Regions from separate parts of the Streptomyces sp. NPDC006798 genome, predicted to be linked through region 1. Evidence: riboswitches for the same ligand, from Rfam matches in the RefSeq annotation. Region 1 holds a riboswitch; the other holds the start of a gene.
The links. Region 1 has a riboswitch for cobalamin ahead of ABZ714_RS32535 (DUF4430 domain-containing protein). Riboswitches for the same ligand answer to the same signal wherever they lie in the genome.

Region 1 (3,874 bases):
ACCGCCACCAGGGCGCCCCGGGCCCGCAGCCGGGGTGCCACCCCGGCCAGCGCCAGGGACGATTTGCCGGAGCCCGACGGTCCCACGACGACGACCCGCCGCCCGGCGGTGAGCGCCCGTGCCACCTCGTCGCTCTCGGCCTCCCGGCCGTGGAAGTGCGCGGCGTCGGCCTCCTCGAAGGCGGCGAGTCCCCGGAACGGCGACGGCGGCAGGGTGACGGCGCGCAGTTCGGGGCGGGCGGCGAGCAGCCCGCCGGTGGGGATCAGATAGCTGACCGCCGGTTCCCCGGCCTCGGCGACGGCCATCATGCCGACCACGCCGGAGAGCCGGTCGTCCCAGACGGGGCCGCCGCTGAAGCCGCGCGACACGGGGTAGCCCCGGCCGTCGAGATCGGCCTGTACCCAGCCGTCGGCCTGCCGTCCCCGGAGCACTCCGGCGTGCCAGACACCGCCGGGCCGGCCGGCCGGGATCCCGAAGGCCCGGACCCGGTGCCCCCAGACCTCGCCGGGGTCCACGAGCCGTACCGGGCGGGCGGCGGGCAGGGGGGCGTCGAGCCGCAGTACGGCGATATCGCCGGGCGCGGCGGCTGCGGCGGGGCTGCCGCCGGGTGCCCGGGGTGCCGTCCACTGCTCCACTCCGGCCGTCGTCGACGGCGCCTCGCCGTCACGCCGCGCGGCGGGTACGAGGGGGAGGTCGACCCGGATCCGGGCGGTGGGCGGCGGGGCCGCGTCCCCGGCCGTGCCGAGCGCCGCGTCGACCACATGCGCGCAGGTCAGGGCGATGGTGTCGGAGACCAGGAAGGCCACGCCGACGGTCTGTCCCCGGCTGTCGCGGACCCGGAGGACGGCCGCGTCCGGGGCGGGCGGGCCCGGCTCGGGCGCGGCCGTGCTCCGGGGGCCCGACGGTGGCTGCGGCCCCGTCATCCCGCGGTGTCCGCCCCCGGTGCGCCGGGCTGCGGATTGCGCCAGGTCAGGGTGACCTTGAAGTTGGCCTGGCCGGTCGTCCGGGAGATCACCACATCCGCCTCGGCCGACAGGGAGAGCCCGAACTCGATCCCGATCTCGTCGGGTCGCCGGGCCATGTCGCGGAATCCGTCGACGAAGTTCTCCGCGACCGGCCGGATCCCGGCCAGCATTTCATCGAGCGACCTGGTCGCCCTGGCCACGACCTGTCCGGGACGGGCGACCTGGACCAGCCCTTCCCCGGCCTCCTCGATCTGGACCCGGACGACACCGGCCGGGTCCGGCGGAGCGGAGCCCGTACCGTCGTCGCCCGGCCCGGATACGGGCAACTCGACCAGATACACCATGCTTCCCCCTGCGTGAATCCGCGATGCCGGAGGTCCGCACCCTACCGATCCGCCGGTTCGCCGGTGCCGGAACCTTCGAACTTCCATCTGCGTACCGGAATCCGACGATCGGTGAACGGACGGGGTGCCTGGGGTGCGGACCCGGTGAGGGCGATGCGGGGCAGGGCCGCGTCCGGCTGTCAACACCCCTTGGCCGGGCGGCCCTTGGAACCGTACGATGCGTCTGCCCGAGCGCCTTCGGGCCATAACTGAATGGCTGTGCGAACGGGGGAAGCCGGTGGAATTCCGGCACTGACCTGCAACCGTGCGCGGCGCCCGGTGGCGCCGCCAGAGTCGGAGCGCCCGCCGCACGGCAGGTCCGCTTCCACTGCCACGGTCTGCGGTGCGACAGCCCTCCCGGCCCCGGATCCTCCTGCCCACGGCGGGACGGAGCGGTACGCCCGAACGGGTTCGTACCGTCGGCCCGGTCCGGCCAGAAAGGCCCGCCATGTCCCTCGGTACGACGCGCCGCGCCACGATCGCCACCGCCGCCCTGAGCCTCGCGTTCACCGCCCTCGCCACCGCCCCGGCGACGGCCCACGGCACCCCGCACACCAACGCCCCGATCAGGGTCGGACTCACCGTCCAGGGCCCGGACGGACCCCTGTTCCAGGGCAAGGTCAGAACCAGGGGCCATGACGTCACCACCGCCAGTGGGGGTACCCACCAGTGCGACGGCACCAATGGCGGCGCCCACGCCTCCAAGGTGCCCACCCCCACCGCCGCTCTGGACGACGCGGCCCGTAAGCACGGCTTCACCTGGGACGGCACCTGGTACGCCTCGTTCGACGACTTCTTCGTCGACACCATCAAGAACGTCAGCGGCGGCACGTCCGCGTACTGGAGCATCGCCGTCAACGGGACTCCCACCCCCGTCGGTGGCTGCCAGTTCAAGCTGAACCCGGGCGACCAGGTCTCCTTCACCTGGACGTCCTTCTGACCGGTCCGGCGTTCGCGCCCCCGGGGACCGGCCGTATCCGGTCCCCGGACGGGCCGCCGCGCCGTCCGGCCCCGGGTCAGGGGGGCCGGACGGCACGGCGGCCCGGTGGCGGTCCTCCGCGAAAGGACGCTCCCGACTGATACTGGTTCGGATGTCCGCCCCCGGGAGCCCGGGGAGCGACCGACCGAGCCGCCCGGCCCGATCACGGGGCGCCGCCCGCCAGCCCGCCGAGGAGAGACCGTTGCGCATGTTGATCAACGTCCCCGAGACCGTCGTCGCCGATGCCCTGCGGGGGATGGCCGCCGCCCATCCCGAGCTGACCGTGGACGTGGAGAACCGGGTGATCGTCCGGCGGGACTCGCCGGTGGCCGGGAAGGTGGCGCTGGTGTCCGGCGGCGGGTCCGGGCACGAGCCGCTGCACGGGGGGTTCGTGGGGCCCGGGATGCTCTCCGCCGCCTGCCCCGGGGAGGTCTTCACCAGCCCCGTACCCGATCAGATGGTCCGGGCGGCGGCGGCCGTGGACAGCGGGGAAGGGGTGCTGTTCGTCGTCAAGAACTACACGGGCGACGTCCTCAACTTCGAGATGGCCGCCGAACTGGCCGAGGACGAGGGCGTACGGCTGGCGAAGGTGCTGGTCGACGACGATGTGGCGGTGACGGACAGTCTCTACACGGCGGGGCGGCGGGGTACCGGCGCGACCCTCTTCGTGGAGAAGATCGCGGGCGCCGCCGCCGAGGAGGGCGCGCCGCTGGAGCGGGTGGCGGCGATCGCGCGGCGGGTGAACGAGGTGTCGCGGAGTTTCGGGGTGGCGCTCGGCGCCGTGACGACCCCGGCGAAGGGCAGCCCGACGTTCGAGCTGCCCTCGGGGGAGCTGGAGCTGGGGATCGGTATCCACGGCGAGCCGGGGCGGGAGCGGCGGGCCATGATGACCTCCCGGGAGATCGCCGACTTCACGGTGGACGCCCTGGTCACCGACCGGCGGCCGAGCGGTCCCGTACTGCTGCTGGTGAACGGGATGGGCGCCACTCCGCTGCTGGAGCTGTACGGCTTCAACGCGGAGGTGCACCGGGCGCTCGGGGAGCGGGGTGTGCCCGTGGCCCGTACCCTCGTCGGAAACTATGTGACGTCCCTCGACATGGCGGGCTGCTCGGTGACGCTGTGCCAGGCGGACGAGGAACTGGTACGGCTCTGGGACGCGCCGGTACGGACCCCGGCGCTCCGCTGGGGCGGCTGAGGAGCACCCCCGGCCGGCCGGGGCCGGTTCCGCGCACCGTACGAACGACCGACGACCATCGCGTACATCAGGAACGGACACCGCACCCGGGAGGGCCCGTGCTCGACGCCGAATTCTTCCGCCGCTGGCTCGCGGCGGCCGCTGCCCTGGTCGACGAGGAGGCCGCCCGGCTCACGGAGCTGGACTCGGCGATCGGGGACGCCGATCACGGGGCCAACCTCCAGCGGGGGTTCGCGGCGGTGACGGCGGCCCTCGCCGCCGGGACCGAGGCGACCCCCGGCGCCGTGCTGACCGCGGCGGGCAAGGAGCTGATCTCCAAGGTCGGGGGCGCGTCCGGGCCGCTCTACGGCAC
Region 2 (3,874 bases), on a different contig from region 1:
GACCCATCCAGTAGCTGCGGAGGTCGATTCCGGCGCCGGTGGCGCCGAAGGGGCTCGCGCCGGTGAAGCGGACGAAGTACCAGTGGACGAACATGCCGTCCCAGACGGCGGGCGCGGCGAGGAAGACCGGGCGGCCGATCCTCCGCAGCCCGTCCACCCAGCGGGCCGCCCGGGCCATCGCCGCCTCGGGCGCGGGTGCCTCGCGGAGCAGCCGGTCGCGGTCGAGCCCGGAGACGGCGAGGGCCTCGGGGACGACTTCGTCGGAGATGGGCCGCAGTTCGGTGTAGAAGGCCAGGTCGGGGCGGCCCGCGACGGACATGCCGAGGGAGAGCATGCTGTACGGCCCCGGGATGGGACCGTCGGCCTCGACGTCCACGGCGACGTACAACTCGGGGAGAACGGCGGCGGGACGGCCGGTCGGACCGGTGGGTGGGTTCACGCGGCGCAGCGTAGACGGGTACGGCACCGCCGGGCCACGGGTTTGCGGGCGGCCCGTCGCCCCCGGGCGGAGCCCCCGGCCCCGGAAGGGAAGGGCGGCCGGAGCGGCGTCACGGCCCCGCGTCCCGTCCCTCAAGGCGCGTACCCAGGCGCAGATTCCAGCGGCGGCCGTCGCCCGACAGGTCGGTCCGGCTCAGCGGGGGTACGTCCAGCCGCCAGAACGTCTCCGGGGGCAGTGCCAGTGCGTGCAGTACGGCCACGCGGACGACGGCCGCTTCGGCGACGGCGAGTACCCGGCGCCCGGCGGGGCCGTGGGCGAGGCCGTCCAGCCAGCCGCCGACCCGGGCGCGGAGGTCGAGCAGCGATTCGCCGCCGTGCGGGGCCGACGCGGGGTCGCCGAGCCAGTCGGCCATCGCGTCCGGTTCCGTACGGGCCGTCTCGTCCAGTCCTCGCCCCCGCCAGCGCCCCAGGTCCCAGTCGGCGACGGCGGGCTCGATCCGGGGCCCGGGGCCGAGGCCGAGTTCGGCGCAGGTCTCCCGGCAGCGGGCGGAGGGGGCGGTGAGGACGGTCCGTCCGCCGCGCGGTACCCGGTCGGCGGCGGCGCGTGCGGCGGCCCGGCCCGGCTCGTCCAAGCCCTCGCCCGGGTCGAACCGGGCGGCGCGGACCGCCGCGGTCGCCGCCGCCGTCAGCAAGGTGACCCGTACCACCACACCACCGTCCCCTCCGGCCGCTCCTGTGGCCGTCCGTCCCATCTTCGGCCCCGGGCGCGGGATCCGGCCCGGGGTAGTCGAATACGCGCCATGGCGGCGGGGGTTCGGGCGCGGTACGGTCGCGTGGACATGACGAGGATGTGATGGAAGTCCGGTGCAAATCCGGCACGGTCGCGCCACTGTGAACCCGTCTCCCCGGCGGGAAGTCAGACCCGGCGTCCTCGTCTCTAGGCACCACGAACGGGACGCGTTGTTCCCCCTGGAGGTTGTCATGGCCCAGTCGGCCGTACCCGCCGCTCCGCTCACCCCCGCACCGGCCCGCACGCCGGTCGCCGTCGCTCCCCTCTCCCTCCGGGAGATCGCCCCCTGGGCGCTCTTCACCGGAATTCTGGCCCTGATCCTGCTCTACTTCGTCGGCGCCGAGCAGGGCGCGGTCGCCCTGGTCTCCGGCGAGAGCGTCCACGAGTGGGTCCACGACGGCCGTCATCTGCTCGGCTTCCCGTGCCACTGAACCCCGGTACGGGAGAGAGACGGCGGATGAACCCGACGGACATCAACACCCACAGCAACACCATCACCGACACCGACACCGAGCAGCACACTCCCGCGCCCACCGGCTCGGGGACCGTCCGGGCACTGCTGGTCCGGGGCATGCTGGCGGGCCTGATCGCCGGGGTGTGCGCCCTGGCCGTCGCGTACTTCCTGGGCGAGGGCCCGGTCGACGCGGCCATCGCGTTCGAGGAGGCGGACGCCCATGACCACGGCGGCGAGGAACTCGTCAGCCGGGCCGTGCAGTCGACCGCCGGACTCGCCACCGGCGTCCTCGTCTTCGGGGTCGCCGTCGGCGGGATCGCGGCGCTCGCCTACTGTGTGGCGCTCGGCCGCTCCGGCCGCTTCGGGCCGCGCGCCACGGCCCTGCTGGTGGCGGTCGGCCTACTGCTGAGCGTCTATGTCGTGCCGTTTCTGAAGTACCCGCCGAATCCGCCCGCCGTCGGCGATCCCGACACCATCGGGCAGCGGACGGTCCTCTACTTCCTCATGGTGGTACTGGGCGTGGCGCTCACGGTGGGGGCGGTGATCGCCGGCCGCCGGCTGGCGCCCCGTACCGGCGCCTGGTACGCGGCGGTGATCGCGGCGGCGGGGCTGGTACTGGCCGTGGGGCTCGCCTATGCCTTCCTGCCGTCGTTCGACGAGGTGCCGAAGGGGTTCCCGGCCGCTGTGCTGTGGGAGTTCCGGCTGGCGACGCTCGCCGTACAGGCCACGCTGTGGACGGTGTTCGGCCTGGTCTTCGGGGAGTTGGCGGAGCGGCTGCTGACCCCGGCGAAGGCGCGGGCGGCCCGCCCGGCCGCGACGGGGGCGGTGACGGCGGCCGGCTGACGGTCACGGGACGACACACCTGGTGTCCCGAGGCGCCGCGCGCATACCTGTGCCCCGCCGGATCTCCGGCGGGGCACAGGTGCCGTCTGCCCACGTGGCCGCGTACCCGTGTCAGCCGGTCGTGGCCGGGAACGTCACGGCGATCTCCTCCGGCGCGGTCCCGGCCGTGCCCCGGCAGACCGCCTCGACGGGCGCGGCCCCCGGCACGGCCGCCAGCCGTGCCACTACCTCCCCCAGGCACCGCTTCAACGCGCGCTGCCCGTAGTAGTTGGGGTACAGGACCTCCCGGGCCTCGTCGGCGGGCGGTTCGGCCGCCGTCCGGGGGACGTACCGCGCCCACTCCGCCCGTTCGGCACCGGGCGCGGCGATCGTCCCGTCGGCGGCGAAAGCGGTCCGCGACGCCTGCCCGCCGCAGACCTGATGGCCTTCGAGCAGCCCCCCGACGTCCACGAAGTCGGCGCCGGAGCGGCGGGCGGCGGCCCTGATCCGGTCGTTGAGCGCGCCGCCGACCCCGGTGGCGAGCCAGCGCAGATCGCGGTCGTAGAAGGGGCAGCCCGCGACGCCCCAGCGGTCCCGGCCGTTCTCGTCGAGCCGGGTCGTCGCGCCCGGCTCCCCCGAGGCCAGCGGCAGCGGATACGACTGGACGACGACCCGTGGCATCGAACCGGTGCCCTCGACCGCCGCGCGCACCGACGCGACGGCCGCCGCCACCTTCTCCCCGACCGCCGCGACGCGCTCGGCCGCCGGGCCGGTGATCCGCCGGTCGGTCGAGCAGTCGGTACGGTCGCGCCAGGCCGCGGCGCAGGCCTTCATGGTGTCCGTCAGACGGACGTCGTCGCCGCCGATCGAGACGACGACGGTCCGTACGTCGTACCGGGCGGCCAGCTTCCGCAACTGTTCGAGCTGCGCCTCGTGGCTCCGTACGGCCCGGGACGGCGCCTCGGCCCCGGCGGTCGAACAGGCGATGTTGTGGTGGCGGACGGTGTCCGTGGTGAGGGTGAGGACATCGGAGCGGCGGCAGTCGTCGGTATAGACCCGGCGCGGTACGGCTCCGGAGGCCCCGGCCGTCGTCCTGGTCCGGTCCGTGGCATCGCGCAGCGCGGCCGGAACGCCGCCGTCGCCGCCGAGCCCTTCCGCGTTCCCGGCCCAGCGGGCCCCTTCCCCGGCGAGGAAGCCGTCCCCGAGCGTCACCAGCGCCACCGGCCGGGCGGGCGGCGCGGCCCCCGGCTCGTCGGCGGTGGTGATATCGGGGCGCGGCGACTCGGGACCCGGTTCGACGGGCCCGGGGCCCTGGGCCACCACGGGGCCGGTGGGCCTGGGTACGGGCCCCTGCCCCGGTGTCGCGGTGG

Region 2: linked by a shared signal. The riboswitch ahead of ABZ714_RS16720 (CbtB domain-containing protein) and the one ahead of ABZ714_RS32535 (DUF4430 domain-containing protein) in region 1 are both predicted to bind cobalamin.

Annotation. Positions count from the first base shown of each region.
Region 1 covers NZ_JBEYIS010000079.1:4,466-8,339, reverse strand. Annotated here, with positions in the region: gene ABZ714_RS32545 (trypsin-like peptidase domain-containing protein) at 1-923, opposite strand, end outside; gene ABZ714_RS32540 (CU044_2847 family protein) at 920-1,309, opposite strand; cobalamin riboswitch at 1,532-1,674, shown strand; gene ABZ714_RS32535 (DUF4430 domain-containing protein) at 1,797-2,288, shown strand; gene dhaK (dihydroxyacetone kinase subunit DhaK) at 2,536-3,522, shown strand; gene dhaL (dihydroxyacetone kinase subunit DhaL) at 3,621-3,874, shown strand, end outside.
Region 2 covers NZ_JBEYIS010000021.1:71,972-75,845, reverse strand. Annotated here, with positions in the region: gene ABZ714_RS16730 (exonuclease) at 1-439, opposite strand, end outside; gene ABZ714_RS16725 (histidine phosphatase family protein) at 549-1,148, opposite strand; adenosylcobalamin (AdoCbl) riboswitch at 1,268-1,409, shown strand; gene ABZ714_RS16720 (CbtB domain-containing protein) at 1,420-1,659, shown strand; gene ABZ714_RS16715 (CbtA family protein) at 1,686-2,525, shown strand; gene ABZ714_RS16710 (hypothetical protein) at 2,637-3,874, opposite strand, start outside.